Regions from separate parts of the Thalassospira sp. GB04J01 genome, predicted to be linked through region 3. Evidence: predicted binding sites of a transcription regulator. Region 3 holds the regulator's gene; each other region holds the start of a gene.
The links. Region 3 encodes PhoB, which activates phosphate uptake and scavenging genes when phosphate is short. Its sites were predicted from a motif close to TNTCATAAAACTGTCA; they were not measured.
Positions count from the first base shown of each region.

Region 1: AMM48_RS14775 (inorganic phosphate transporter) is a predicted target of PhoB. The motif match lies at 4,907-4,922, and genes of this name have one in related genera.
Region 2: AMM48_RS03025 (choice-of-anchor I family protein) is a predicted target of PhoB. The motif match lies at 8,195-8,210, and genes of this name have one in related genera.

Region 1 covers NZ_CCDX020000014.1:14,153-24,848, reverse strand. Annotated here, with positions in the region: gene queF (preQ(1) synthase) at 1-226, opposite strand, end outside; gene tgt (tRNA guanosine(34) transglycosylase Tgt) at 238-1,380, opposite strand; gene queA (tRNA preQ1(34) S-adenosylmethionine ribosyltransferase-isomerase QueA) at 1,387-2,439, opposite strand; gene AMM48_RS14780 (VUT family protein) at 2,530-3,075, opposite strand; gene AMM48_RS14775 (inorganic phosphate transporter) at 3,308-4,834, opposite strand; gene AMM48_RS14770 (AsmA family protein) at 5,006-8,563, opposite strand; gene AMM48_RS14765 (DUF2189 domain-containing protein) at 9,079-9,915, shown strand; gene AMM48_RS14760 (lipid A deacylase LpxR family protein) at 10,254-10,696, shown strand, end outside.
Region 2 covers NZ_CCDX020000005.1:317,186-327,881, reverse strand. Annotated here, with positions in the region: gene AMM48_RS03065 (cupin domain-containing protein) at 1-519, shown strand, start outside; gene AMM48_RS03060 (aldehyde dehydrogenase) at 604-2,109, shown strand; gene speB (agmatinase) at 2,157-3,128, shown strand; gene AMM48_RS03050 (protein-tyrosine-phosphatase) at 3,243-3,827, shown strand; gene AMM48_RS03045 (PfkB family carbohydrate kinase) at 3,989-4,948, shown strand; gene pgi (glucose-6-phosphate isomerase) at 5,096-6,742, shown strand; gene AMM48_RS03035 (DUF2256 domain-containing protein) at 6,801-6,974, opposite strand; gene AMM48_RS03030 (FAD-dependent oxidoreductase) at 6,998-8,077, opposite strand; gene AMM48_RS03025 (choice-of-anchor I family protein) at 8,263-9,858, shown strand; gene AMM48_RS03020 (response regulator) at 10,023-10,696, shown strand, end outside.
Region 3 covers NZ_CCDX020000008.1:262,844-273,539, forward strand. Annotated here, with positions in the region: partial or broken gene uvrC (excinuclease ABC subunit UvrC) at 1-1,806, opposite strand, end outside; gene folB (dihydroneopterin aldolase) at 2,348-2,833, opposite strand; gene AMM48_RS06400 (SDR family oxidoreductase) at 2,891-3,661, opposite strand; gene AMM48_RS06405 (calcium/sodium antiporter) at 3,756-4,718, opposite strand; gene AMM48_RS06410 (cation:proton antiporter) at 5,028-6,809, shown strand; gene phoB (phosphate regulon transcriptional regulator PhoB) at 6,878-7,576, opposite strand; gene phoU (phosphate signaling complex protein PhoU) at 7,594-8,316, opposite strand; gene pstB (phosphate ABC transporter ATP-binding protein PstB) at 8,340-9,143, opposite strand; gene pstA (phosphate ABC transporter permease PstA) at 9,145-10,494, opposite strand; gene pstC (phosphate ABC transporter permease subunit PstC) at 10,487-10,696, opposite strand, start outside.

The sequences.
Region 1 (10,696 bases), on a different contig from region 3:
CCACCAGCCAGTCACCGGGAATGTAATCAATCACCAGATGGGCAAAATCCGGCTGACCTGTCATCGGGCACAGGGACGTAAATTCCGGTGCGACAAACCGCACACAGTAATCGGTCCCGGCCTGCGGGTTGGCCACACGTTCAAGAACGGCTTCATCCGGGGATGCGGGCTGTGCTGTGTCACTGCCCAGCATGGTCAGATTGTCATAGATCGTCTGATCGGCCATGACGGTTCTCCTTAATCCTCGATGATCGGCACGGGATCAATATCCCCGCCTTCCTGTGCGGCATGGAAATCGCGTGCAAATGCGTCCATGCGGCCCTCGGAAATGGCGCTCCGCATATCGCGCATCAAATCCTGATAATAGGCAAGGTTATGCCACGTCAGCAGCATTGAACCCAGCATCTCACCCGCCTTGATCAAGTGGTGCAAATAGGCGCGCGAATATTTCGTGCAGGCCGGACATCCACATTGATCATCCAACGGACGGTCATCATCACGATGACGCCCGTTTTTAAGGTTCAACGTCCCCCGATGGGTAAAGGCCTGTGCATTGCGCCCCGACCGGGTCGGCAAAACGCAGTCAAACTGATCAATCCCGCGCATCACAGCACCCACAAGATCAGACGGCTTGCCAACCCCCATCAGGTAACGCGGCTTGTTGGCCGGCAACATATCAACACAGAAATCAAGCGTATCAAACATGATCTGCTGACCTTCGCCCACCGCAAGCCCGCCAACCGAATGCCCCGGAAGATCAAGCTCGGTCAGCTTTTCCGAACTTTCCCGACGCAGGTTTTCAAACACACTGCCCTGCTGAATGCCATAAAGCGCATAGCCTTCACGTTCGACAAAGGCATCTCTGGACCGCTTTGCCCAGCGCATCGACATCTGCATGCTTTCGCGCGCCTGTTGCTCGGTCGCAGGGAACGGGGTGCATTCATCAAACGCCATGGTGATGGTCGATCCCAGCAAATGCTGAATTTCCATCGACCGTTCCGGCGTCAGGTTAAACTTGCGCCCGTCGATATGGCTTTTGAACGTCACACCGTCTTCGGTGATCTTGCGCAATTTCGCAAGCGACATCACCTGATACCCGCCGCTATCGGTCAGGATCGGCTTGTCCCAATTCATGAATTTATGCAGGCCACCAAGACGTGCAATGCGTTCCGCCCCCGGACGCAACATCAAATGGTACGTATTGCCCAGCAAAATCTGCGCACCGGTATCTGCAACATTTTCCGGCAACATCGCCTTAACCGTGGCGGCTGTTCCCACCGGCATGAAAGTCGGCGTATCAATCACGCCATGTGCGGTGTGAATGCGCCCCAACCGGGCCTTGCCGTCTTGGGCAAGAAATTCATAGCGAAATTCGGTCATCTCGATTTATGTCCGTGCATCAATTTTACTGGCGCATTCAAGCAAGCTGCAATCGCCATAGGAATAAAAACGATATTCGTTTTCGATCGCGTGGGCATAGGCCGCCTTCATCCGGTCAAACCCGGCAAAGGCCGATACCAGCATGAACAGGGTCGAACGCGGCAGATGGAAGTTGGTCAACAACATGTCCACCGCCCGGAACTTATACCCCGGCGTGATAAAGATGTCGGTCTCTGCCTCAAACGGTTCAACCACCCCGTCTTCGCGCGCCGCACTTTCAAGCAATCGCAACGACGTCGTCCCAACTGCAACAACCCGTCCGCCATTGGCCCGCGTTTCATTGATCAGATTGGCAATTTCAGGCGAAATTGATCCCCATTCCGCATGCATTTTGTGGTTCTCGGTATCATCGACCTTCACCGGCAAAAACGTGCCCGCACCGACATGCAGCGTAATCGTGCGGCGGTTAATTCCGCGCGCATCAAGATTGGCCAGCAATTCCGGGGTAAAGTGCAATCCGGCCGTCGGGGCCGCAACCGCACCATCCTTTTGCGCGAAAATGGTTTGATAATCGGATTTATCCTGATCATCGCCACCTATTTCGCGCCGGATATAAGGAGGTAACGGCATCACACCATATTCCTCAAGCGCGGCAATCAAATCCGCACCGGACTTATTGAACCGCAATACCACTTCGCCGCCGTCCTTTTTATCAAGGACCTCGGCCTCAAATTCATCATTCACCCAGAATGTTTCACCAATCCGCAGCTTCTTGGCTGGCTTGGCAAAGGCAACCCAAGTGCCAAGGCCTTCCTGCTTATGCAGGGTGACTTCGACCTTTGCCTCCCCGCGCTTGCCAAACAGGCGGGCCGGAATAACACGGGTGTCATTTGAAATCAGCAAATCACCGGGACGCAAAATATCGGGCAATTCGCGCACGATACGGTCTTGGATATCCGCCGCCGACAGGTCAAGCATACGCGCCGCATCGCGTGGCGATGCGGGATGTTCGGCAATGCGCTCACGCGGTAATTCGAAATCGAACAGATCGACTTTCATGGATCAGGGCTATTCCAGAACAATGAACAAACAAATGAAGGGGCGTTTTATGCGCCCCTTCGCCAAAAATCACAAGCAGCAGACAGCTTATTACCCTCGTGCCGGTTCCGCATTCTGGCGCGGTGTCACCACCGCCATCAACAAACGGAACGGCGCAAGGCAGGTCAGCGCCATGATCACCTTGGCGGTGAAATCACCCATTGCCCATGTATGCCACGGCAAACCGGTGCCCACGAACGCAATGGAAAAGAACAGCGCGGTATCAACAGCCGACCCGATCCCGCTTGAGACAAGTGGCGCTTTCCACCAGGTCGCCTGACGCAGTTTGTCAAAGATGGTGACATCAAGCATCTGCGCAATCAGGAAAGCCGACCCCGATGCAATGGCAATGCGTGTGTCGGCAAAGACCAGCGACAACACAACCGCCAACGCAAACCCCGCCAGCACCACAAGACGGGCCGCCTTGGCCCCGCGCGCGCGGTTGGTCAAATCCGTCACAAGGAACGCCACCGGATAGGTAAACGCACCATAGGTCAGCCAATCGGCCAAAACGCCGGGCAGCGGATATTCGACCAGAATGTTGGATGCAACAACCGTTGCGGCCATGGCCAGAATGCCGAAAATGATGGCTTTCATCTACCTGTCCTTCAATAAGGTCGACCCACGCATAACAAATCTCGCGGCCCACTTTATTGGGCGACGATCAAGACCGGGTTCGGTACAACTTTGGTTGCCGGGTGTTTACGCCCACGGCACAGAGCGGTCAAGGAAAAACGGCGATCAGGAAAACCCTGACCGCCGCTGCAGATCGCTGCACATACCCCATAGAAAATGGGGCTCGTGCCGCGAAACTCTATTCTTTCTGATATTACAACATAATGCCGCGAATGGTGAAGAACAGCAAGGCGCCAAGAAACGCACCAGCCGGAACCGTCACCACCCAGGCGGTTGCAATCGTCACCACATAGCGACGACGCACCAAAAGACGTTTGCGGAATTTCTTTTCGGCCTTCTCAGCTTCGTTCGGATCAATCTGGCGCAGGGCTTCGATATGCTCATTGGCCTGATCCCCGTTCCCAACGTTCACCAACATTGGCGGATTGATCTTGCGGCGACGATGACTAAGGCTTTCGCGCAGGAAGCCCACACCGAACACCGCCCCCACCGCAATGTGGGTGGAACTGACCGGAAGACCAAGCGCCGAGGCAATAATCACGGTCAAGGCTGCCGACAGCGCGACGGTATAGGCCCGGATCGGATCAAGTTTGGTAATTTTCGACCCCACCGTCTTGATCAGTTTTGGCCCAAACAGGATAAGTCCGGCTGCGATGCCAATCGCGCCAATGACCATCACCCAGATCGGGATGGGTGCAGAGGTCACAATCTCACCGCTGTTCACACCGGAAACAATGGCCGCCAACGGACCAATCGCATTAGCAACGTCATTCGACCCATGGGCAAATGACAAAAGGGCCGCCGATACAACCAGCGGAACCCGGAACAGGGATGCAATTTCCTTGCGACGTCCCGTCATATCAGCAGAGGCCCGCATAACGGCCTGACGCACCGGCAAGACGGTAATGATGAAAGCCGCAATACCAATTGCAATCACAACCGGCGTTTCGACTTTCCAGATTTTCTTAACGCCCTTCATCATCAGATACATCGTGAAGGCCGAAACCATCACACCGACAAGGATGGGCACCCATTTACGCGCCGCAGCAACCCGGTCGTCGGTATAAAGGATGCGAAATTTGATAAAGGCCAGGAACCCGGCGGCAATCACTCCCCCCAGAACCGGCGAGATTACCCAGCTTGCGACAATCGTGCCCATGGTCGGCCAGTTTACCGCACCAACGCCAACGGCGGCCATACCGGCCCCCATGACCCCGCCCACGATGGAATGTGTGGTCGAGACCGGCGCACCAATCCATGTCGCAAGGTTAAGCCACAAGGCAGCAGCAAGAAGGGCCGCCATCATTGCCCAGATAAAGGTCTGAGGATCGGGCATCTGGGCCGGATCAATAATGCCGTTCTTGATCGTGCTGACAACATCGCCACCGGCAATGATCGCACCAGCAGCCTCAAAAACAGCGGCAATCAAAAGCGCGCCAACCATGGTCAGCGCCTTGGACCCCACCGCCGGGCCAACATTGTTGGCAACGTCATTGGCCCCAATGTTGAGCGCCATGTACCCGCCAATAACGGCAGCCGCAATCAGGAAACCACTTTGCGGCACCCCGCCCATTTGAAAGGCGACAAACGCGCTGCACGCCAGCAGGAACACAAGTGCCAGACCAAGCTTCGCACTGATCGAGGCGGTTTCACCCATCCCCGCATCCATGCGCTTCTGCCACCTAAGGTCCTTATCCAGAGCCGTTTTCTTTACCGACATAATCAACCGTTACCATCAAAGGGAATCGACGCGCGGATCATGTAGAAGCCGAGCCACTTTGTTAAGGTTTTTTTGCCGTTATGTGACAATCAACTACTATGGCAATGTCCCAAAAATAAAACGGCCCCGCACTGCAGGGCCGTTTCAAAGATAAAATCTCAAGGACAGGGATTAGCGACCGAATTGATTCAAAAGACCTTTTAGCAATCCTTTGGCCGCATCCTTACCCGAATCACCACTTGAACCGGACGATCCATCCCCGCCAAGCGCCTTGTCCAAAAGGTTATCAAGAACCTTCACCGCAACCTTGTCCATCCGTCCAGTAATCACCGGATCGTCAATTTTGCCTTTGGCAAAGACACTGAACGGCGGCAGTTCTTCGATTTTTTCCGAGAAATCAAAGTCGGCGCGCGTATCCATTAGCCATTTGGGCAAATCAAGGGTCGCATCCGCATCCGCCGTCCCCACGCGTGAGGTTGCCTCAACCCGGGTGGTTTTGGCCACACCGTTGGTGATGGTGATATCGGCCTCAAGCGTTTCAAGAATGTCGTTGTTGCCAATACCCTCAACCACCATGGCCTGCGGCCCCTGACGAAGCAAAGCCTGCAAGTTCAGTTTCGGATCAGCAGACCGTTTATCGGCATTGCTGAACCGCACATTGTTCAGGACAAAATCGGCTGTCCCGCCAAGGGCTGAGACTAGACGACGCGATGTATTGCCCGATGCGGAAACATCAAACTTGGTTTGAATACCGCCATTGATAAGGTCACTGGCGACCTGAATAGGGGCAAGTTTTTCAACCCGCGCACCATCCAGCGTGCCTTTCAGGGCAAGTTTGGGAATGTCGGTGCTGCGCGCATCGAAATTACCATCAATCACCAGATCACCACCGCCCAACACACCGGTCAGCTTGGAAATCGTCAACAACCCGGCAACAAGATCCGCCTTCAAGTCGGGCTTCATCAGGCTGTAGGTATCAAAATCAAGCTGATCAAGGACAATGGTGATGTCGGCATCAATCGACCGCAAGGCCGAAACATCAATCACCGTATCATCCCACGGCGTGCCATCACGGGCATCCACACGGGTGACACTTGCCGTCTGCGGCAGGTTAAATGCTGCCTTGCGCATCCCACTTCCCGCACCCGGCATCAAACCAGCGCGTTTCTCGGCTGGCAGGAACGGATCAACCGCAAGCTTGCCACCAGAAAGGCTGACGGTGACTTTTGGCTGGGCCTGCGTCGCATCAAACTTGACGTCCCCCGCCGTTTCAAATGCTCCGACGACCAGTTTCAGGTCGCCCAGATTGATGTTCTGTGCCGTTCCCTTAACCGTACTGGAAAGTGCCAGACGCCCAAGGTTCCCCGATGGGGTATAGGTCGGTGCCACAAGATCAAGTGCCCGGTTCAGGCTTGATGCCTGAACACCAAGTTTGCCATCAAGGCCGGGATTGGCGCCAAAGATATTGGCCAACACACCCTTAAGGCTCACCTGTGCCAACGGATTGGACACATCAAGATCAAGTGTTGGCCCGCTCACAGGTCCGTTCAAACCAATATTGGCCTGAATGCTTTTATAACTGCTGGCCGGTGCCGGCAGGGTAATCCCCGTCAGTTTCGCCAACGGCTCAAGCGTTTTGGCCGTAACGCGCACGGCCAAACCTTCAAATGCCGGAATGTCCGTAGCACCATTAAATGTTCCCTTGGCACTGGCCGCAAGACCAGCCGCATCGGCAATGGCAAAATTGTTCAGTGCGATCTTGCGCCCATTGATGTTGCCATCAATAACGATCCCGCGCACCGACACACCCGATGAAATGATCTCATCGGCCGACAACCGATAATTGGCTGCCATCCCGTCAAGTGGTGCCAGGGCATCCTTGATCAGTTTGACCATATCGGCATCTGTGCCACCTGCAGTCCCTTGACCAGAAGCACCATCAGATGATGCAGCCCCCGAACCGGAAGTCGTCCCTGACGACGCACCAGAACCTTGATCGCTGCCCGCCGCACTTGGGCTGCTCGGAAGGTATTGATCAAGATTGATGCGATCAAGCTTAAGCCCGATGCCAAGGGACGGCAGTCCCGGACCACTGATATTGGCAACCACAGCACCGCGAATGGCGGTGTCATCAATGCGCATGTCCAGATCGGAAATGTTAAGCTGCTCAGGTGTGCCTTTAATCCCGCCGGTCAGCGAGAAACGGCGCAACCGATCAGCGCGCACACCATCAACATCAACACCAAGCCAACGGATCACTGCACGGATATTTTCCGACGCGATTTCATAGCTAAGTGCCGCAGATGGTGTCGATTTTTCACCCGAAATGCTACCAAACACTGCCAAGTCCGTTCCACCGGGCAATCCGGCGGATACCTCGTTCAAGGTGACTTTGCTGTTGGCAATCGCCGCGTTGATACGGGCATTGTGAATGGGCGTCTGATTATAAATCAGGGTCTCGACTTCAAAATCGATGGATGCTGTCAGATCGGCCGGAATAATCGGCCCGTTTGCTGAACCCGATTTCACCGAACTTTGCGATGGAATGGACTGCGCCTCATCGGATGCTTTTCCTGCATCGGTCGATGATGAACCCGATGCGGTGTCGGCTACTGGTGCCTTTACGCCATCACCGACATCGGCCAGCACCAGAATTGAATCCAGATCAAGCTGGTTAAAGCGCAACGCAACATCAGCCCGCATACGCGGTTCCTGATCAATCGCAATCGCCCCCGATCCACGGGTTTCCCCAAAACGGATCGACAAATCATTTAACGTAACCGATTTGGCATCGGCCGTGATGTGCCCGCCAAGGTCAAACGGCTTGGCGGCAATATCAGGGATGTCTGCTCCCTCACCGGCAATGCGCAATGCTGCTGCGCGCAGATCATCAAACTTGCCTTCAATCTGGCCGTCAAATCCGGGACTGTCCGAAGACAGGTCAACTTTACCGCCGAGCGAAATGCCCCCATCGACCTTGTCGACACCGACCTTGAGACTGACCGGGAAAGGACCGGTTTGGCTGATCTGTCCGACGTTAAATTCAAACGTCAGCGGAATGCCGCGATAAAACACATATCCTTCGCCGTCCATCGGGCCATTCAGGCTATCGGCCGACACACCAATGGTCAGCCCTTCGATGCGTTCCTCACTGCCCGGTGTGCGGTAAATGATCGTGGCATTTTCGACCTCAAGCCGGTCAACCTGAATGGCGCTGGAGAAATCGCTGCTTGCACCATCATCACCGGATGTCGGTGCAGCCGGGGTGTTTTCTGTCGATGGCGTTGCAGGCTCGGGCGTGGTGATCGTCCCCGCATCCGGGCCGGAACGCTTTGCCTGTGCCGGATCGAACACAAGGTTGTTGCTGCCATCTTCAAACGTTTCGATGGCAATCACCGGATCAATCAGGCTGATTTCGGTGACCTGAACATTACCGGTCAAAAGCGGCATCATCGCAACGGAAACCCGCACTTCTGAAATCGTCACCATGTTCGCGTCCGTTGCACCAGGCGCATTGCCAAGTGCAACCTGTTCTGCCGACAAGGCAGGCGACGGGATCAACGACATCGACAAATCGCCATTGATCACAAGTTCGCGTCCCGTGGCATCACGGACAGCCTGACTGACCTGGGCCTTATAGCCATTCCAGTCGATCAGGGATGGAATGATCAGCAACGCTGCAATCAAAACGACCAGCACAGCGCCGATAACGGCAAGGATTTTTTTCAAAAGTCAGGCTCCGCTTGCTCGCAAGATCGTTCTGCCGGTGGGCAGCGACCTTTTAAGGTTCGATTTCAAGTTTCGGGTCAGGCCCCAAAAGCATAGGGTTCGTATTACGTCTCGCAATAGAAAATGGCGAGAGATTGTTCACAGACCGTTCGATTGGTTTTCCGATGTTCAGATGGGTCTTATCGCCCCAATTGTCCACATTCCGTGTCATCTGTATGGGTCATACGCCGCAGTCAAGCATCCAGACTGATTAAAATCTGATTTTTTAACCAATCCAAACAATCCCACAGCATGCAGGAACATAACCCAATTTCATCAGAATGGCACATCACACATTCTTTATACATGCTTTAAAATCAACTGGATGGTGGAAATCCACCTTTAAAATGATACATTTTACACACCAGCAAATTCAATCCTGACTTTCAGGCAGATCAAAAGATCGTTTTGCGAAAAGCGACATGCCAAATGAGACAGGCCAAATCAAACCGGCCAAAGCGACAGGGAGGACACCCATGACCGAAACAACAATCGTAAAGACAAACAATACGGTCGAACCCACAATAAGCGGCATCGCCATTCGCGAAATCACCACCGATCAGTCCGGTGCATGGCTTGAAGCAGGCTGGCGGGATTTCAAACGTGCCCCTGCCATCGGGTTGGCCTATGGCGCATTCTGTGTTCTTGCAGGCTATCTTGTGGTCCTGAGCATCTTTCGAACTGGGCAGCTTCATCTGACCTTACCCTTGGCGGCGGGCTTTATGCTCCTCGCCCCGCTTCTGGCTGTCGGGCTTTATGAAACCAGTCGCCGCCTTGAAATGGGCGAGAACGTCACCCTTTGGCACAGCCTGAACGGGTTTCGCCGCAACCCGGGCCAAATTGGTGCCATCGGCATTATGTTGATGCTGTTCTTCTTGGTGTGGACACGTATTGCGATGTTGCTGTTTGCCTTGTTTTATAATGGCACGGTGCCATCGCTTGATGTGCTGGTATGGGAAACCTTCTTTTCGCGTGACGCCATGACCTTCCTGATCACCGGAAGCATTCTTGGCGGTGCATTGGCCATCATGGTTTTTGCGGTTTCGGTCGTGTCGATACCGTTACTGGTTGATCGCGACGTTGATGTCATCACGGCTGTTATCATCAGTGTCGCGGCATTTCGCAAAAACTGGAAAGTCCTGACCGGCTGGGCGGCGGTGATCGCCATCCTGTCGGCATGTGGCATGGTTGTGTTTTTGTTTGGCATGGCTGTCATCATGCCGCTTTTGGGCTTTTCCAGCTGGCATGCCTATCGCGGAATAATTGACACCAGCCAAACAGATGTCGCGCGCCTGCGCCGCAAAACGGCCTAAACTGCCATAAGACATCACGCATAGCATCGTTAATAAAGGCGCCTGCCCTAGGATCACATGATTGATCAAACGGGCGGGCGCTTGACGTTAAGCCCGTAACCTCGTCCTGTTTCTTTTACCGACGATTTGCGGGCTCTTTTCCTGTACGACAGCAAACACCCGATGAACGTTTGCGCCCGATTTAGCCCAGACGGGAACAATCGCGCGTCGGCTGAGTTTATGTTAACTGTGGACGGATGCGTTAACTATGCGACACTGCGCCATAAATTGGGCAAAATCAGAATTGAATTTGGTTTGAAATTCCAACAACAAAGCCGATTGAGCGAGTAGAACCCACCATGCCCTTGTCCAGAGCCATCAAATATCCTGCGGCCCTATCGGTTTCATTGCTCAGCCTGATCGCAGCAACGCAGCATGTCAGTGCGCAGGAAAACACAGCCAGCGGACCGCAATCGACCCGAACCCCGGATGAAAAATGGGGGGTGTCGCTCTCGGTGGAAAATGACGTATTCACACCGACCAACAGTGATCAGCATTACACCAATGGCGTGCGTCTTGCCTTTATCTCGCCTGAGGATTCCGCACCGGCATCCTTCCTCACTGCTGCCAAAAAAGTTCCATTCTTTGCCTCGAACGGCCGCATTCGAACCAGCTATTCCTTCGGCCAGACCATGTACACGCCCGACGACATCACCATTGCCGAAAACCAGCCCGATGATCGTCCCTGGGCCGGTATTCTCGCAGGTACGGTCGGGCTGTTGTCCGATACCGGATTGCAAAA
Region 2 (10,696 bases), on a different contig from region 3:
GCTGTGCGCAGCATGTATGGGCTGTCACAACGGGAACTGGCACGGCGTGCCGGTGTCACCAACAGCACGATTTCGACGATTGAACAAAACCGCGTCAGCCCGTCGATTGATAGTCTGGCCAAGGTTTTGGCAGGAATCCCCATGACCCTGATCGATTTCTTCACCATCGATCTTGATACCGGTGAAGAGATTTTCTTTAACAAGGAAGATCTTGTTGAGCTGGCCGACGGGACGATGTCGATGCGTCTTGTCGGGGCAACGCGCAAGGATCGTAATTTGCGTGTTCTGCATGAAACCTATCCGGCTGGCGGTGACACGGGTGACAAACTGATTGTCCAGAAGGGTGAAGAAGCCGGTGTTATCGTGCGTGGCAAACTTGAGGTAACCGTTGGGGAGCGGGTCAAGATTCTTGGCCCGGGGGACGCATATTATTTCAATGCGGAAATCCCGCACCGTTTCCGAAATGTCGGGGATGGTGAATGCGAAGTTGTCAGTGCCGCGACCCCGCCATCTTATTGATCACGTCACAAAACGGGCAAAATGCCCGTGTATGTTTATCGAAATCGAACAAGGCCCAAAGCGCCATCCGTCAGGAGACTTCCGATGACCAATCCGTTGAATTTTGAACAGCTGACCGCACAGGCCGCAGCCCTTGATATTCGCAATAAGGCGTTCATCAATGGCGCCTATGTCGATGCGGCATCCGGCAAGACCTTTGACTGTATCAGTCCACGTGATGGTTCGGTTCTGACCAAGGTTGCCGAATGTGATGTCGAAGACGTCAACCGCGCGGTGGCGTCAGCCCGTGCTGTGTTTGAAAAAGGCAGCTGGTCCGAAGCCGCGCCGGCAAAGCGCAAGGCAATCCTGCTGCATTTTGCCGATCTTCTCGAAAAGAATGCTGCTGAACTCGCCTTGCTCGAAAGCCTTGATATGGGCAAGCCGATCACGCTGGCGTCGCGCGATGATATCCCGCTTTCATACAAATGCATTCGTTGGTATGCCGAGGCGATCGACAAGATTTATGACGAAGTATCGTCATCGGAAATCAATGCAATTGGCATGATCACCCGTGAACCGCTTGGCGTGATTGCGGCTGTTGTGCCTTGGAACTTCCCGTTGATGATGGCGGTGTGGAAACTTGGCCCGGCCTTGGCGATGGGCAATTCCATTATCCTTAAACCGGCCGAACAATCGCCGCTTACCGCCCTTCGTGTGGCTGAGATCGCGGTTGAAGCGGGTATTCCCGAAGGTGTCCTGAACGTTGTTCCGGGCTTTGGCCCAACAGCGGGCAAGGCGCTTGGCATGCATGAAGATGTTGATTGCGTGACCTTTACCGGGTCTGGCGAAGTCGGCAAGCTGTTCTTGCAGTATTCTGGTCTGTCAAACATGAAGCGTGTTTGGCTGGAATGTGGCGGGAAAAGCCCGAACATCGTTCTGGCCGATTGCCCGGATATGGATGCGGCTGCTGCGGCTGCCGCAGGTGGCATTTTCTATAATCAGGGTGAAGTCTGTACCGCGGGTTCGCGCCTGATTGTCGAAGAAAGCATCAAGGACGAACTGATCGAAAAAGTCATTGCTGCGGGTGCAAAAATGCAGCCGGGTGATCCGCTCGATCCCAAAACCGAGATGGGTGCGATTGTCGATGAAGGTCAGATGAACCGTGTTCTGGGCTACATCGAAAAGGGTTCTGCCGAAGGCGGCGTTTTGCGTACTGGTGGTAAACGTGCGCGCACCGAAACCGGTGGTTATTACGTTGAGCCAACCGTGTTTGATGGTATCAAAAATGACATGACCATCGCCAAGGAAGAAATCTTTGGCCCGGTTCTGTCGGTTATTTCGGTCAAGGACTGGAAAGAAGCTGTTCAGACCGCAAATGATACGCCATATGGTCTGGCCGCAGCCGTCTGGACGCGTGACATCAACAAGGCACATCTGACCGCAAAGAAACTGCGGTCTGGTCTTGTCTGGGTCAATTGTTGGGACGGTGGCTCCATCACCATGCCGTTTGGTGGCTACAAGCAGTCAGGGACAGGTCGCGACCGCTCCCTGCATGCGTTGGACAAATATTGTGAAATGAAGTCGACCTGGATTGCACTGGGCGACGCGTGACCGAACTTTAATTCTTCTGAGCTTCATTCAGAGATAAGGGATGAAAAATGAGCAGCACCGGGGTCATTGATTCCAAAGGCGGCGATAACGCCTTTACGGCGAAATCCGTGCATCAGAACACCAGCGAGCCGATGTATTCCGGCGCACTGTCATTCATGCGCCGAAAATATTCCCGCGATCTTAGCGGCATTGATGTGGCGGTAACAGGCATTCCCTATGATCTGGCGACCTCAAGCCGACCGGGCACGCGACTTGGCCCGCAAGGTGTGCGCCGTGCCTCGGCCAATCTGGCATGGGCGCCGCACTTTCCGTCAGGGCGCGATATTTTTGCCGAACTGTCGGTGATTGATTACGGCGATATGGTTATTGATCCGGGCCATCCGGAAAAACTGCCCGACATGATCGAAGACCACGCGCGCGATATCGTGCAGTCAGGATCCAAGATGCTGACGATTGGTGGCGATCATTTCATCACCTATCCGGTGTTAAAGGCCCATGCCGAAAAATACGGCGATGGTATTTCGCTGATCCAGTTTGATGCCCATTCCGATACTTGGGAAGATGACGGCGACCGGATTGATCATGGCACCATGTTCTGGCATGCAGCGCAAAAGGGCATTGTCGATCCGTCAAAATCCATTCAGGTCGGCATTCGCACCCACAATGAGTCGGCGCATGGGTTTAACATCCTGTATGGCCCGGATGTTCAGAACATGTCGATTGACGCCATTGTCGCGAAAATCAAGGAAACGGTCGGCGATCGTCCGGCCTATATCACCTTTGATATCGATGGTCTGGACCCGTGCTATGCACCGGGGACGGGAACACCTGTTCTGGGTGGGATGACCACCCATCAGGCCGTTTCGATCCTGCGTGGCCTTGCCGGGCATATCGATCTGATCGGTAGCGACGTTGTTGAAGTTTCCCCGCCGTATGATGTTTCTGACATCACATCGCTTGCCGGGGCGACAATGGCATGGGAAATGCTGAACATTCATGCGGTTAACCGTTCGAAATAAGCATTGCGACATAAGTGTTTAACGCATTGGGCCGGGCTTATTTCATGAGTCCGGCCCTTGTTTTTTTAGATTGCTGTGCTCTTATGTCGTGAAAACATCACTTAGGAGAACGACATGAAACAGATTTCCATTTCCATGCTGACAATTTGCGGCATTGATGAGCTGCCAACCCATCGCAGCAGTGCTGTTTCACATGTGCTGTCCATGATTGATCCTGATCGGGATGATCCCGATGTTTTTACGCATTACAGCCCGCATGAACGGACCTTGCTGCGGTTTCATGACATTATTGATGATAAAGCCGACATGATTGCTCCGAGCCCCGGCATTGTCGAAGAGGTGCTGCGTTTTGGTGAAGTACTGAAAAATACGGTGGATCAGCGGTCAAACGGGCATTTGCTTGTTCATTGCCATATGGGGGTGTCACGTTCGACTGCGGCAATGCTGACATTGATGGCACAAGCGCAGCCTGACCTTGACGAAGATAGTCTGTTTAACGAGCTTCGGACCATTCGGCCGATTGCATGGCCAAATTCACGCATGATTGGCTATGCCGATGATTTACTGGGTCGTGATGGCCGGTTGGTTGCGGCGTTGCATCGCCATTACCGCGCACAGCTTGATCGCGATGCCAGTTTTGATGAGTGGATGCGGTCCCTTGATCGTGGACGTGAAGTGGATCAGGGGTGGGCGGTCTGAGTGCCGCGCGGTCATAGTTCGAAGATCGGAAAACAGGTCGTTTCGAAAGATACGGCCTAATTCCTTTGCGTGATGAATTGAATCGATTTAAAAGCGGTGCGTCCCACAGCAAATGATATGATCCCGATCCATGATCCGGGTGATAAAAACGGAGAAACGTAATGACGGCAAAAGCTGTTTGCCTTGGGGAACTTCTGATCGATTTTGTACCGACCGTGACGGGAACCGGCCTTGCCGATGCGCCTGCTTTTGCCAAGGCTGCGGGTGGCGCGCCGGGGAATGCGGCTGTGGGATTGCAACGTCTGGGTATTGAAACCGGCTTTATTGGCAAATTGGGCGATGATGCCTTTGGTCATTTTCTGGTTGATACGCTTAAAAGTGCCGATGTCGACACATCCGGTATTGTCCTGACCAAGGAAGCCCTGACCGGGCTTGCCTTTGTGTCGTTGCGCGCTGATGGGGAACGGGAATTTTCGTTCTATCGCAGCCCGTCGGCCGACATGCTGCTGTCACCGGCTGACCTTGATCAGGATATGCTGAAATCTACCGATCTGTTCCATTACGGAACGCTGTGTATGATTGATGATGATCCGCGTGCCGCGACGCTTGAAGCGATCAAGATCGCGCGCGAAAACGGTGCGATTATTTCCTGTGATCCCAACCTTCGTTTGCCGCTATGGCCAAGCGAAGAGAAAGCGCAGGAAATCCTGCGTCTGGCGATCAGTCAGGCCGACATTGTCAAAATGTCGGATGAGGAAATCCTTTTTGTATCGGGCAAGGATGACCTTGAAGACGGCATCAAGGATTTGTGGTGTGACGGATGGCGGGCCTTGGTTGTGACCTATGGCCCCAAAGGATCGCGCTTTATCACGCCGGAATTTGATGGTTTTGTCCCGTCTTATAAAATCACGGCTGTTGATGCCACCGGGGCGGGGGATGGCTGCACGGCGGGTTTCCTGTCGCGGCTTTTAAAAGATCCGGATTTGCTGGGATCAGAAGAAAAACTCCGCGACGCATGTGCCTTTGCCAATGCGGTGGGGGCGATTACGGCCACCAAACGCGGTGCGATCAACGCGCTTCCGACCGAGAAAGAAGTCGAAGCCTTTCTTTCCGCGCGTTGAGGATTTAGGAATACCGTGTAAGCGTGGCGGCAGCCCCATCACCGCCACACTCTTTACGCAAACTGTCCCACAAACAGTATGATCATCGTGCTAGGCTGCCTGGCATGGTGATTGTGTGTGAAATGATTTGAATTGGCCGAGGGTGGTATGTCCGCAGATAAAATGACCGATAGCTGGGAAAAACTTGATCGCCTTGGTGCGGATATTTCCGAAAAATTGAACCTGCGTCAGGCGTTCGCCGACGATCCCAAACGGTTTGATCGCTTTAACGTGTCACTGGATGACCTGTTTGTTGATTATTCGAAAAACCTGATCAGCGATGACGTCATGGTCGCCCTACGCGAACTGGCGACTGCGGCCAATGTCGAAGGTTGGCGCGACCGGATGTTTGCCGGCGACCGGATCAATGTCACCGAGAATCGTGCTGTTCTTCACACGGCCCTTCGCAATCTTGATGGCGGTTCGATCGAGGTTGATGGCGCAGATGTCATGCCCGCGATCAAGGACGTTCTCAGCCGGTTAAAAGCCTTTGCTGCGCGGGTTCATTCGGGCGCGTGGAAGGGCCATACTGGCAAGAAAATTACCGATGTCGTCAATATTGGCATTGGTGGATCGGACCTTGGTCCGGTGATGGTTAATGAGGCGCTGCGCCCGTATCACATTGACGGCATCCGATGCCATTTTGTGTCGAACGTCGATGGCGCGCATATTGTCGATACGCTGAAACACCTTGATGCGCAAACAACGCTTTTTATCATCGCATCCAAAACCTTCACCACTGATGAAACCTTGACCAATGCCTATTCGGCGCGTGATTGGCTGATTAAGGCATTGGGCGACGAAAATGCCGTTGCTAAGCATTTTGTCGCCGTTTCAACTGCGCTCGATAAGGTCGCGGCATTCGGGATTGATACCGATAATGCGTTTGGTTTTTGGGACTGGGTTGGTGGGCGCTATAGCCTGTGGTCGGCGATTGGCCTGCCGATCATCCTCGCCGTTGGCTATGACAAGTTCGAAGAATTGCTGCGCGGTGCGCAGGCGATGGATACTCATTTCAAAACAGCACCGCTTGACGCCAACATTCCTGTGACCCTTGCCCTGATTGGGGTGTGGTATCGCAATGTGTTGGGCGCATCGAGCCAGGCCATCCTGCCATATGATCAGCATCTTTCGCGGTTGCCTGCCTATTTGCAGCAGGCCGATATGGAAAGTAACGGTAAATCAGTGACCCGTGATGGTCAGCCAATTGCCTATGAAACCGGCCCGATCATCTGGGGGGAGCCCGGCACCAATGGGCAGCATGCGTTTTATCAGTTGATCCATCAGGGAACCGAACTGATCCCGGTGGACTTCTTAGTCGCGGCCAAGGCGCTGCATCCGTTGTCGAACCATCATGAAAAGCTGGTTGCCAATTGCTTTGCACAGGCCGAAGCCCTGATGCGCGGTAAGACCGAAGCAGAAGTTCGTGATGAGCTTGCTGGTGGTGATCTGTCCCCGGCGGAGATTGATGTGCTTGCCCCGCAAAAGGTTTTTGCCGGGAATAAACCTAGCACCATGATCCTCTATAAGCAGCTTGACCCGTTTACGCTGGGCCAGTTGGTGGCGATGTATGAACATAAAATCTTTGTTCAGGGTATCATTTGGAATGTGAATTCCTATGACCAGTGGGGTGTTGAGCTTGGCAAACAATTGGCCAAGGAACTGCTTCCGATGGTACAGGGCACTGAAAGTGCTGCATCACGTGATGCCTCGACCGCGGGGCTTGTCAAACAGTTGCAATCGTTACGTAGCTGACTGCCGGGGGTGGTCATCGCGTGCATTTAATGCGTGAAAAGAGCGACGTTTGCTTTGTCTAACGTCGCTCTTTTTGTGAGCGCTGGTTGCGGCATCTCTCCGAACAATATCGCACCGTGTCCCAACAATCCTTCCATTTACGCCGCCATGAAAATGGTCGATTGCAGGCCGGGCATGTCTTTTGTGGCAAGTCGGCCTTTGAAGGGCGTTGTCCGTTTGCGTTACGCGGCATGTTGGTATGTTCTGTTGTTAGCGCTACCCAATCAGGGTTTGCATCATGGCGTGCGCGGCGGTTTGGCCGCTGCGCCATGCGGCTTCGACCCGCGCGCCAAGGCACCAGTCACCTGCGGCAATCACCCGACCATTCATACCGTTCAAATAGCTTTTGCCAAGCGGCACTTCCGTACGGGCATAGCGCCAGCGATGGGCGGCGATGCTATGCAGTTCGGGCAGTTTGACACCACTTGCGGTGCGAAGGGCCGATAGAAGCTTTTCAATTACCCGGTCTTTGTCTTCTTCGAGATGGTCGCGCGACCATTGTGGTGTTGCGTGCAAAACCCATGGGTCGGGGGTGCGGGGGTGAAAGACGCCTTCGTTTTGTGTGCTGCGTGCCGCCCAGCTAATTTCCGGAGACGGATAGAGCATGGCATCAAAGGCCGTCGGCAGCGGCTTTTCAAATGCCACCATCACCGCCCAGCAGGGCGCCATCACCACATCACCAATCGGATCAAAACGGGGGCTGAGCGGGCGTAAAATATCCGCAGTTTGTGGTGCGGGTGCGGAGACAATCACACCGTCAAATGGCCCAAATGTGCCATCAAGATCATCATGCAACATGAACTGGCGCGGGCCGGATGGCTCAATCGCGATGATGCGATGCTGTTTTTTGATGTCAAATTCATCCACCAGCGGATGGATTAGCTTATTCATCTGTGGTGCCCCCTGAAACCAGCAATCAACTGCAAGGTTACCGACCATGCTGGTCTGCGCTGTTTGATCAAGTTGCGAGATGGTATCTGGGTTTTGTGCGATCTGGTCGGTAGAGGTTATCGATCCACTTTCTATGTCGCCGCGATGAAGGTTCGGGCGCCAGTTTCGCGCGGATTTATGGTCGGTTGCCTGACGCAGGAATGCATCAAATCCTGGATTTCGGGCAGTCACATATTGAGCACCATGATTGAAATGACCAAAATCGGTGCGCCGGGATGCCAGACGTCCGCCAAGCCCACGGCTTTTTTCAAAAACGGTGACGTTCATTCCAATGTTATGCAGCGTGCTGGCGGCTTTTAGACCGGCCATTCCCGCGCCGATAACGGCGATGTTAATCTGTGGCATGAAGGCAATCCTGTCTGGCTTGGGTCCTGACAACGCGACGGTTTGACTATTATTACGGCTTCGCACGCCGATTGGAGCAGTCATTGCCGAAAGATATTTATGAAACGGTCACCATTCGGTCATCAAACCGTTACAGCAAATCCGCAGGTTGTCTGTTTTTATGAACCATTTACCAAGGGGGAATTATGCGTTCTTCACTTCTGGCAACTGCCGCCGTTTCCGTACTGCTGAGTGCCTGTGCCGGGACCGCCAGTAACAGTGTCATGATGGCCGATGGGAGCACCAACGTTGGTGCACATCCACTCACGATTGTCCCGATGGGCGAATATCGGACAGGAATGCTTGACGAAAGTGCGGCTGAAATTCCGGCCTTTGACCCGGAAACAAAGCGTATTTTCGTGGTCAATGGTGCCGACAAGGCGATTGATATTCTTGACATGTCGAACCCGGATGAACTGACCAAGGTCGGTGCCATCACACTTTCGGCGTGGGGCAAGGGTGCCAACAGCGTTGCGATCATGAATGGGGTTGTCGCGGTTGCGGTTGAAAATGCCGACAAACAGGCCTCCGGACAGGCTGTGTTTTTCAATACTGATGGCGACTTCATCTCGGCTGTTACCGTCGGGGCATTGCCCGACATGATCAAATTCAGCCCGGATGGTAAACATGTTTTGGTTGCCAATGAGGGTGAGCCGAACGACGCCTTTACCAACGATCCGGAAGGCAGTGTTTCGATCATTTCACTGTCAGGCGGTGTTGATGGGCTGAGCGATTCTGATGTGCGCACAGTTGATTTTACGTTCCTCAATAATGCCGACCTGCCATATGGCATGCGGACATCAAACCCCGGCACCTCCAGCGTCGCGCAGGATGTCGAGCCGGAATATATTGCGGTTAGCAAAGACAGTAAAACCGCCTATGTCTCGCTTCAGGAAAACAACGCGGTCGCAATCATTGATATCGAAACCGCAAGCGTTGTCCGCATCGCGGGTCTTGGTTTCAAGGATCATTCGGTTCATGCGTTTGATGCCAGTGATAAGGATGGCAAAATCAACATCCGCACATGGTCGGTGATGGGCATGTATATGCCAGACACCATTGATGCGATTGAGATTGGTGGCAAAACGTGGGTTCTGATCGCCAACGAGGGCGATTCACGTGATTACGACGGTTACAGCGAAGAAACGCGTGTTGGCAAGCTGACGCTTGATCCGGTTACCTTCCCGAATGCAAGCAGCCTTCAGAAAGATGAAAATCTGGGCCGGTTGAAAACCACAACCGCACAGGGCGACACCGACGGTGATGGTGACGTCGATGTGATTTACAGCTATGGGGCGCGGTCGTTCTCGGTCCTTGATGCCGATGGCCAAATGGTCTTTGACAGTGGTGATGCGTTTGAGCAGTACTTGGCAGCAAATTACGCAAATGTATTTAACGCATCGGATACCGAAAACTACAGCCGCGACAACCGTTCTGATGACAAGGGGCCAGAACCCGAAGGCATCGCGTCGGGCTATGTCAACGGCACGCCTTATGCCTTTATCGGTCTGGAACGTCAGGGTGGCTTTATGGTTTATGACCTGACAAACCCGAGCAACCCGCAATTTGTTACTTATCACAGTGATCGTCGTTTTTCGGGCAGCCCGGAACATGACACTGCTGGTGAACTCGCACCTGAGGGTTTCCAGTTCGTCGCGGCCACTGACAGCCCGACTGGCAATGCGATGCTTGTTGTTGCGTCTGAAGTATCGGGCAGCACGAAGGTTTATGACCTGAAATAGTCCATCACATCACAGGATGTAAAGGCGTTGAAACGCATTGGAGAAAGCCGGGTAAAGCCCGGCTTTTTCTTTTATCAGCGACAATTGGTAAAATGGTTCAAACCGTTGGCATTATCGACTAAACTCCGCCCAAGGTCCTGATCGGGCCTGTCTACCATAGGGAGGTGGGGACTCTGACTACGCGACGTGAACCTCATATTCTGGTTGTCGATGACGATCAGGAAATCCAGAAGCTTTTGAAAAAATTCCTGCTGCAACATGGCTTTCGGATCACCACGGTGTCTGATGGTAATGAGATGCACAGGGCTTTACGTGACTGGAAAATCGATCTGGTGATTCTTGATATCATGTTGCCAGGTGAAGACGGCTTTGCATTGTGCCGTGACGTGCGTCGTACATCCAAGGTGCCGATTGTTATGCTGACGGCGGTGGGTGAGGATACGGACCGTATTCTTGGGTTGGAACTTGGTGCGGATGACTATCTGACCAAGCCGTTCAATCCGCGCGAATTGCTGGCACGTATTCGTGCCGTGTTCCGCCGGTTTGAAACCGGTACCGCGGGGCCGGTTGATAACGAAGTCGCGCCAACCAAACGGATCATTTTTGGCGAATGGACCCTTGATATCGGGTCACGTGAATTGCTTGATGCCGACCGTGTGGCGGTTCACCTTTCAACAGGTGAATTTTCGCTGTTGCTGGCATTGGTGAAAAACAACAAGCGTGCGCTTTCACGTGAACAACTGGTTGATATCGTGCGCGGGCAAAGCTCGCTGCCGTTCGATCGCAGTATCGATATCCAGATCAGCCGCCTGCGCCGCAAAATCGAAAAAGATGCCAA
Region 3 (10,696 bases):
CTTTCGGGCCAAGGCCGCACTGATGCCGCCGACCGCTTCAAGGTCTGAAAGGCCCGCATCGGCGACACCGCGCGCAGACCCGAAATGGTGGAGCAGTGCCTTTTTACGGGCACCACCAACACCGGGCACCGAATCGAGCACACTTTTGCCGATTTGTTTGGCGCGTTTCGCACGGTGGGTGCCAATGGCCCAGCGGTGGGCTTCGTCGCGCAGGCGCTGGATGAAGTAAAGGACCGGGTCTTTCATATCAAGACGCACCGGGGCCCTGCCCGGAATGTGCAGCACTTCCTTACCAGCATTACGGTCAACACCCTTGGCAACCCCGACCAGCATGACATCCTCGATGCCGAGGTCTTCAAGCACGGCCTTGGCAACGCCAAGCTGCCCCAAGCCGCCATCAATCAGGCACAGGTCCGGCCATGTGCCGTTTTCGCGGTCCGGGTCATCCTTTTGTGCACGCGCAAAGCGGCGGGTCAGGACTTCGCGCATCATGGCAAAGTCATCGCCAGGTGCAATGTCGCCCTTGATGTTGAATTTCCGATAGGCGTTTTTAATGAAACCTTCTGGCCCGGCCGCAATCATGCCGCCGACCATGTTCGTACCCTGGGTATGGCTGTTATCGTACACTTCGATCCGTTCGGGCGTGTTTTCCAGATCCAGTTTATCGGCCAAATCTTCAAGCAATTTACGCTGGGTCGCACTTTCAGCCATGCGCCGCCCCAAGGCATCCTTGGCATTGGTCAGGGCATGTTCGACCAGCTTGCGCTTACCGCCGCGCTTGGGCACGAGCAATTCGATCTTGCGATCATTGTTCACACCAAGGGCGGTTTGCACCAATTCCTGACCTTCAATCTCGTGCGACAGGAAAATCTGTTTGGGGGCGGGTTTATCGGCATAGAACTGCCCGACAAAGGCCGACAGGATTTCGGGAATTTCAGCCGACTGTTCATGGCGCGGGAAGTACGACCGGTTGCCATAGTTCGAGCCGGATCGGAAAAAGAACACCTGAACGCAGCTTTGCCCGCCTTCGTGATGCAGGGCAATGACGTCGGCCTCTTCGACACCTTCGAGGTTGATGTCCTGATGCGATCTGATTTGGCTGAGTGCACGGATACGGTCGCGGTACATGGCCGCCTGTTCAAAATCCATCTTTTCCGACGCGGCAAGCATGTCAGATTCAAGCTGCTTGACGATATTCTGGCTGCGGCCCGTCAGAAAGTCGCGGCAGATATCAACAAGCCCGTCATAGTCCGGCTTGGAAATCCGGTCCACACATGGGGCCGAGCAGCGTTTGATTTGATAGAGCAAACAGGGGCGCGACCGATTGGAAAACACCGCATCGGTACAGGAGCGCAGCAAAAAGGCGCGCTGCAAATGGTTGATGGTGTTATTAACCGCCCATGCGGAGGCAAACGGGCCAAAGCAACTGCCGTCCTTGGCGCGCGCCCCGCGGTGTTTCACGATGCGCGGATAGTCATGGAGCTCGGTGATCAGGATATAGGGGAAGCTTTTGTCGTCGCGCAGCAGGATGTTGTAGCGCGGCTTGAGTTTCTTGATCAGGTTGGATTCAAGAAGAAGCGCCTCGGCCTCGGTATGGGTGGTGATGATTTCCATCCGCACCGTCTGGGCGATCATCCGGGCGATGCGCAGCGGCACCTGCATGATACGGGTATAGGACACCACCCGTTTTTTAAGGTTCTTGGCCTTGCCGACGTAAAGAACGCGATCCTTGTCATCAAGCATGCGGTAAACGCCCGCCGATCCCGGCATGGTTTTAAGCGCATTCTTGATCGCCTCGACACCCCGTGCGGCCCCACCTTCGAGCGTGTCACCATCAAGCGACAATCCGATTTCCCGTTTCGGGGCGTCATCCCCGCCGGGCATGTCGGAGGAAACAGGTGGCTTCATCAAGGGTCTCCGAAGTCAGGAAAATACATCCAAAGTTGTGACGGCTGTCACAGTTCGTCAGGCGTTTCGAACATAGCCGAAAAGATTAACATCGCAACAGGCACAGAGGGAATCGCCCCGGAAAAAAGATGTCCACCAAGACTGTGGATAACTATGTGGGTAATGCGGGGGCTATTGTCTGCACCCCTTGAGAGTCTTAACGTTCTATGAAGTGCCCAAATATTGGGCAAATCAACTAAGTATTTGTTTTAAAACAATAAAAAAACTGTCAACCTGAAATCATTCGGTAATAGAGTCGTAAAAAATGAATATTTCCCTTTGATTCCAACCTGCCAAATGCTTGTGCATAAGGACAAACACGATTCGCCCTAGAGGAATCACAGAGTCCCATGGTCGCAGTTTGTGAAAAAGTAAATTTTTTGCCTGATCGGGACGATAATCAACGGGTGATATTGTGCCGTTCGATTTCGACACCGACCGCGCTGACGTCTTCAAAGACGTCGAGCTTTTCAACCCGAACGATCACCTTGCGCACGCGTCTGTCGGCAAGACACATGTCGGCCAGTTTTTCCCCAAGTGTTTCCACAAGGTTCACATGACCATCCTGACAAATACGTCGGGTACCAACGACAAGATCTTCGTAGCTCAGAACGGTGGAAATATCATCATTCTGCACCCCGTCGCCTTCGAGTACTGCCAGATCAAGGTTGATCCGCACACGTTGGGGGGCTTCCTTTTCGTGATCATAGACCCCGATCGAGGTATGCATCACCATATCGCGCACAAAGACGCGGCGCAGGCTGACCGCCAAGTCTGTATCGGGCACGTCTGTGCCCGGCAAGTCCGTTTGGCGGAGGTCCGTATGGGACAAATCCGCAAAGGGCAACGTGGTAATCTTGGCGTCCTGTTTGAGGCCTGCGGTCATATTTCCGGTCTTCCTTGTGCTGCTATCTGCGGCCAGATGTCAGATCCGCATCCGACATCATTCTTCTGGCGTGTCATCGTCGCCACTGGGCGCCCAATCAAGATGCTGCCCGCCGTCAAGGGCTAACATTTGCCCGGTGATGGCCGGCGCGGCAAGGAAAAATCGAACCGCGTCGCAAATCTCTTGCGGGTTTGTCCCAACTTTCAGGGGTGTTTTCGCACATTGCTGATCGAAAACTTCCTGTGTTTGTCGGGTGCTAGGCAATGCCGGGCCCGGTCCGATGGCATTGACACGTATTTTTGGTGCCAAGGCCAGTGCCATGGTCTGGGTCAAGGTCCAAAGACCTGCTTTAGACAGGGTATAGGTCATGAAATGCGGATTAAGATTCCACACCCGTTGATCAATCATATTGATGATCAGGCCCTGACAATCGTCTGGCAGGCGTTTGGCAAATTGCTGACTTAGGACAAAGGGTGCGCGCAGGTTGGCTTCCATATGAAGGTCCCATCCTTCGCGCGTTGCACTTTTGACGTCATCATATTCAAAGGTCGATGCGTTATTGATCAGAATGCCAATCGGACCAAGGGCGGCCTTGGCTTCGCGCAGGATGCGATGGGTATCATCCTCGTTGGAAAGATCAGCAGAGATCACGCAGGTGCGTCGCCCAAGGGCGCGGATTTCATCGGCCAGATGTTCGGCATCTTTGCGCGAATGATGGCAATGCAGCGCAATGTCATAGCCGTTGTTCGCCAGATCAAGTGCGAGTGCGCGACCAATGCGTTTGGCGGCCCCGGTAATCAATACTGTTTTTGGCACATGATCCGTCATTCTGGCATCGCCCCGTTATGTCACATCAAACTTCATGGCATCGTTATTTTGCATCAGATGTTTTTGGGGGCCAATACCGCACCCCACCCATCTTTTACGCCGCGACCAGCTGGAAGACATAGACAAAATAGGCGATCACGAAAACCACACCGGCACTGCGCGACAGTTTGCGGAACGCAAAAGTCACCAGCAAAAGCGCAACCGTCACCGCCAGCATGATCCAAAGGTCAGACGCCAGGATTTGAGCCGGAACCGGTATCGGCGTGATCAGCGAAACGCCGCCAATGATCACCAGAAGGTTCAACAGGTTTGAGCCAAACACATTGCCAAGCGCAACATCGGAATGTCCGCGGAATGCGGCAACCATGGAGGCGGCAAGTTCGGGCAAGGATGTGCCAAAAGCCACAAGGGTTAGGCCAATTACCGCCTCGGAGACACCAAACTCACGGGCGACCGTCACACCACCATCGACCAGCCATTCCGCGCCAAACATCAAGGCGACAATCCCGATCACGGTTGCAATGATCGGCTTGAACCAGCCTGAGGGCACCTCGCCGACTTCATCGACCTCTTCTTCGTGCAGGTTACTGGCGTGGCTAGGCATGTTTTTGTCGTGCTTATAGGTGAAGTACCAGATCGCGACCAACACACACAGCATCACCGCCCCGGCCCAGCGTTCAATCACGCCAAACATGCACAGCCCGATAAACAAGAGCGTGCCCAGCAACATCGCCCCACCATCGCGCACAACCGTTACACGGCCTGCTGCAATAGGTTTAAGCAAGGCCACGGCCCCCAGGATCAGCAATATATTGGCGATATTTGATCCAACCACATTCCCCATCGCGATATCGGCAGTACCTTTGAGCGATGCGTTCAGCGATACAACAAATTCCGGCGCGGACGTGCCCGCCGCCACGATGGTCAAGCCGACAATAACCTTGGACACCCCCATCAAAAGGGCAAGGCCAACAGCCCCCCGAACGATGAATTCGCCACCCGCGGTCAAAAGGACAAGACCGGCGATAATCTGAATATAAGGGATCAACTGTTCCAAGATGTGTTTGCTCGTATTGATTATATCGTTAATTCAGGCCCAACCGGTAATTCAGGCCCATCCAATTCAGGCCCATCTGGGCCCGCGGAACATGGCATTCCGCAAGATGAATGGCAAGTCATCAGGACATGACAATTGTCACAACAATCACGTCCCCATGCATCAAAGCCATCAATGTCACGCATTCTGCTGTTGTGCGGGGGCTGCCGCCTGTCGATCAGATTTCCATGAGACGGGCGGGGTTATTTTCGTTATTCTAGTATTCTTGGTAATTTCAAATATTTAACCGCGTGTTGGGCCAATCAAACCATGCATCACGGCGTTCTGTTCGAGTTATTCCTGATCCTGACGGCGGCGGTGATCGCCGTGCCGCTTGCCCATAGGTTGCGGGCAAATTCCATCATCGGATTTCTGATTGGCGGTTTTTGCATCGGCCCGTTCGGGTTCGGACTGATCAATGAGCGTCAGGACATTGCGACGGTTGCCGAACTTGGCGTTGTGTTTTTGTTGTTCATGATCGGGCTTGAGCTGTCGCGCGAACGTCTGCGCGTGATTGGCGGGCGGTTTGCCGTGCTTGGCCTGTTCCAAATTGGCGTCTCGATGGCGGTGCTGTTTGCCGGGTTGGCCGTCCTTGGCTTTAGCGTGCCCAGTGCCGTGGTGATTGCCGGCGCGTTGGCCTTATCATCGACCGCGATCATTTTAAAACAGCTTTCCGACGATAGGCAGCTCCATACAAAGTTTGGGAGGGCCGCCCTTGCCATTTTGCTGATACAGGATGTGGCGGTTGGTCCGTTCCTGATCATGGTGCAGGCCGCAGGGGATGCTGGAACCGAAACCAGCCCATGGGTCAGCATTCTGACCGGGATTGGGGCGGTTTGTGTTTTATTGCTGGTCGGGCGCTATTTGTTGCCGCGCCTGTTTCGCTATATCGCGCTTCTTAAGAACCCGGAACTGTTTGCCATTGGCACATTGTTTGTTGTTCTGGCCGCCAGCACGCTGACCGAAGTTGCCGGACTTTCGATGGCACTTGGCGCCTTTATCGCCGGTGTGATGCTGGCTGAGACCGAATTTCGCCATCAGATTGAGGCCGACATCACCCCGTTTCGCGGTGTTTTCCTGTCGCTGTTTTTCATGTCGGTGGGCATGTCGGTCAATGCCGATATTGTGTTTACCCAGTTTGGCACCATTGTCATTTGGCTGATTGCGCTGATTGGCACGAAAACGGGCCTTCTGTTTGTTCTGGCATTGATGGCCCGCTTTGAAAAAGGGTCGGCGTTGCGTGTTGGCATGAGTTTGGCCGCCGGCGGCGAGTTTGCCTTTGTCATGCTGGCACTGGCCGCACAAAATGGCGCGATTGCGCCAGATCTTGTCGCGGTGATGATCCCGGTGGTTGCCCTTTCGATGGCGTTGACCCCGACATTGATGACCATCGGGCAACGCATTGAAGAAAAGCTCCATCCCAAAGAAGACGACCAGCTTGGCCCGATTGAAGCCGAAACCGAGGGGCTCCAGCAGCATGTTCTGGTCATCGGGTGCGGACGTGTTGGTCGGGTTTTGGCGAGATTGTTAAAAACCCGCAACATTCCCTATGTGGTTCTTGATAGCGATGCACTACAGGTTTCACGCGGGCGGGCCGAAGGATTACCGGTGTATTTTGCCGATGGGTCACGACCGGAAACATTCCGGGCTGCGCACACAGACGAAGCAAAAATTGCGGTCGTTGCATTGGGAAACCCGCATGCGACCGAAAAAGCCGTTGCCCTGCTCCGTCATTACTATCCGCATTTGAAAATCTTTGCCCGCGCACAGGACATTACCCATATCGGGCCGCTGTCGCGCAGTGGGGCGGATGCGGCCATTCCCGAGGTGCTTGAAACCGGGTTGCGGCTTTCAGATCATGTGTTGGCGGCCTGCGATGTGCCGCAAGAAGAAATTGATGCCGAAATCGCCAAGTTCCGACGTGCTGACATGTTGCTGATGAATGAGCTGGCCCCGCGTACGCAGCGCCGCAAGGCCGAAGCGGCAGGCTCGGCTAAGCCTGCGTCTGGCTCTGGCCCCAAAACACCAAAAGCCAAAAAAGACGGCAAATAAACCAAAACCCCCACGCAAAACGCGATGGGGGTTTCTATCTTCAGGTCGCCAAAACAGGTTTGGGTGAACTACGCAGCGGTTTCTGAGTCCAGTGCATAGCCCGCCGCACGCACGGTGCGGATGATGTCGCGGGTCCCTTTGACGTCATTAAGCGCCTTACGCAGACGGCGGATATGGACATCAACTGTGCGGGTTTCGACATAAATGTTCGGGCCCCAGACCGCGTTAAGCAGTTGTTCGCGTGAGAAAACCCGGCCCGGATGCTCAAGGAAATAGCGCAGCAGACGGAATTCCGTCGGACCCAGATGGATGGCCTTGCCATTGCGGCTGACACGGTGGGCGGCGAGATCCATTTCGATATCGGAATAGATCAACTGCCCTTGTGGTTGCGCCGGACCGGACCGGCGCAACAGCGCACGAATACGGGCCAGCAATTCGCCAATGGCAAACGGCTTGGTGACATAATCATCGGCCCCGGTATCAAGGCCGCGAATGCGATCGCCTTCTTCACCGCGCGCGGTCACCATGATCACCGGCACATCGCGGCTTTCAGGTTTACGGCGGATCTGACGGCAGACCTCAATCCCCGACATGACCGGCAACATCCAGTCCAAAAGAACCAGATCAACATGGGTTTCGGCCATGATTTTCAACGCTTCGTCACCGTCCCCGGCTTCGACAACCTGCATCCCCTCGCGTTCGAGGTTGTAGCGCAACATGGTCACGATTGCGGCTTCGTCCTCGACGATTAGAACCGTTGGGTCCATCTTCCTATGCTCCAGTGTCACTCATTCGGTTCGACAACAGCAAAGTTTGCTGCATCGTTTTTTGGCCGACCATCTGTCGGCAGGTCTTCGCCTTTGATCCGATAGTAAATCGTCTCGGCGATATTGGTCGCATGGTCGCCAATCCGTTCAATGTTTTTGGCAATGAACAGCATGTGCGTCGATGCGGTAATGTTACGCGGGTCTTCCATCATGTAGGTCAGCAATTCGCGGAACAGCGAATTGTACATGTCATCGACTTCCTGATCGCGGGCCCAGACACGCTGTGCCTTTTCCGCATCGCCTTCGATATAGGCGTCAAGAACGTCCTTGATGATTTCCTGTGCCAGACGCGCCATGTTCGGGATGACCTGAACCGGGCGGATCGGCGGGATCTGATTAAGGACCTGGGCGCGCTTGGCGATGTTTTTCGCAAGATCGCCAATTCGTTCCAGATCGTTTGACAGCTTCAGGGTTGTCACCACCTGACGCAGATCGTCTGCCATCGGCTGACGCAGGGCCAGCAGACGGACAGCAAAATCCTGAACTTCCTGTTCAAGCATATCAATACGATGATCGGAAATAATGACCTTTTCAGCCAGTTCCGAATCGCGTTTGACAATGGAGCGGATTGCAGAGATCAGCTGGCTTTCCGCAAGCCCGCCCATCTGCGAGATGATGTTGTTCAGACGGGTCAGTTCCTCGTCGAACGAACTCACGATATGTGTTTTGTCGTCAGCCATTTAAATCGCTCTCCTGCGGGCGCTTAACCGAAGCGGCCGGTGATGTAACCCTTGGTGCGTTCGTCTTTTGGGTTGGTGAAAATCTGATCGGTTTCCCCAACTTCAACCAACTTTCCAAGATGGAAGAAAGCCGTGCGTTGCGACACACGTGCAGCCTGCTGCATGGAGTGGGTCACAATCACGATCGTGTAGTTCGAACGCAATTCATCAATCAATTCTTCGACCTTGGCAGTCGCAATCGGATCAAGTGCCGAGCACGGCTCATCCATCAGGATGACTTCCGGGCTGACGGCAACCGCGCGTGCAATGCACAGGCGCTGTTGCTGACCACCGGAAAGTCCGGTTGCCGGCGACTGAAGACGATCTTTGACTTCCTTAAGCAAGCCCGCACGTTCGAGCGAGGTCATGACGATTTGATCAAGCTCATCGCGCGAATTGACCAACCCATGGATCCGCGGGCCATAGGCCACATTGTCATAGATGGTTTTCGGGAACGGGTTTGGTTTCTGAAACACCATCCCGATGCGCGCGCGCAGCTGAACAACGTCGATGCGTTTGTCATAGATGTCGCGGCCATCAAGGGTGACTTCGCCTTTGATGGTAACACCGTCAATCGTATCGTTCATGCGGTTCATGCAGCGCAGGAACGTTGATTTACCACAGCCCGACGGGCCGATCAGAGCGGTGACCTGACGTTCGACGATATCAAGATTGACATCAAACAGCGCCTGATTGTCGCCATAGGAAAGATTAAGGTCACGTGCCGTCATTTTTGGGCTTGCGACGGACGGCTGTGCCGTCATTGCGCTTTGAGATACAACAGCCATTTTACCACTTCCGTTCAAATTTCTTGCGCAGATACACGGCAAATCCGTTCATCAGAACCAGGAAAGCCAGCAACACCATAATCGCCGCCGAGGTTTTCTCGACAAAGGCACGTTCCGGGCTATCGGCCCAGAGATAGATTTGCACCGGCAGAACCGTGGCCGGGTCCAGCGCCCCGCCCGGGATATCGACAATAAAAGCAACCATGCCGATCATCAAAAGCGGTGCGGTTTCACCAAGAGCCTGCGCCATGCCAATGATCGTCCCGGTCAGGATGCCCGGCATTGCCAATGGCAACACATGATGGGTGACAGTCTGAACCGGGGAAGCACCAAGGCCAAGGGCGGCCTGACGGATAGACGGCGGCACCGCCTTGATCGCGGCACGCGAGGCAATAATAATCGTCGGCAATGTCATCAGCGCCAGCGTCAAGCCACCGACAACCGGGGCGGAACGCGGCAGATGCATGACATTGAGGTAAACCTCAAGACCGAGCAAACCAAACACAATCGACGGCACGGCAGCGAGGTTGTTGATATTGACCTCGACAATCGTGGTGAAGCGATTTTTCGGTGCGAATTCTTCCAAATAAACCGCCGCAAACACCCCGATCGGGAAGGAAAGGGCCAAGGTCACCATCAGGGTATAGAGCGAGCCAACAGCCGCCCCCCAGATGCCTGCCAGTTCCGGTTCACGGGAATCGCCATTGGTAAAGAAACGGCTGTGGAACTGTTTTTCCACCGCACCGTCCGATTTCAAGCTGTCGTACCAGGCGATTTCCTCGTCATTGAGACGACGGCTGCCTTCGTCAACATCGGCACTGATGTAGCCTTTGTTGAGCATGTCAAAATCATCGCCGGAAATCAGCCAGACCTTACGGGTTTGACCGATCAGACCGGGGTTTTCCATCACACGTTCGCGCAGGTCATAAGATGCCCCGCCCGAAACAATTGCGTATAGATCACGTTTTGCCTGACGCGATGTGACGTCGGGGAACCGGTCACGCAGGGCCTGTTTGATCAGGCCGTCAAAGTTGGCCTTGCCGATCACCGCAGGATCACCGGTGCCGTCAGGATCAATCTCGGCGGCGTCAAAGGTCACTTCAAGCTGGACATAGGTCTGGAAAAAGGCGGTGTAGCCTTTGGACCCAATCGACCCGGCCAGAACAAACAATGCCAGAAGCGCAAGCGCGATTGCGCTCAGGCCATAAATTTTAAAGCGGCGTTCTGCGGCGTAACGTTTTTTGATGTTACGGGCAATTTTCGGGCTGTCCCAGTCAACCGGCTTGTGCAGATTGTCCGAGATTACCTTGGCCGCGGCTCTATCTTCCATAAGAGATGCCATATCAGTCATATTTCTCGCGATACTTCTGAACAACCTTAAGGGCAAATACGTTCAAGCCCAAGGTGACAAGGAAAAGAACCAGCCCCAACGCAAAGGCCGACAGGGTTTTTGCACTGTCAAACTCCTGATCGCCGACCAACAGTGTGACGATCTGAACCGTTACCGTGGTTACCGCCTGTAGCGGGTTGACCGTCATGTTCGCGGCAAGCCC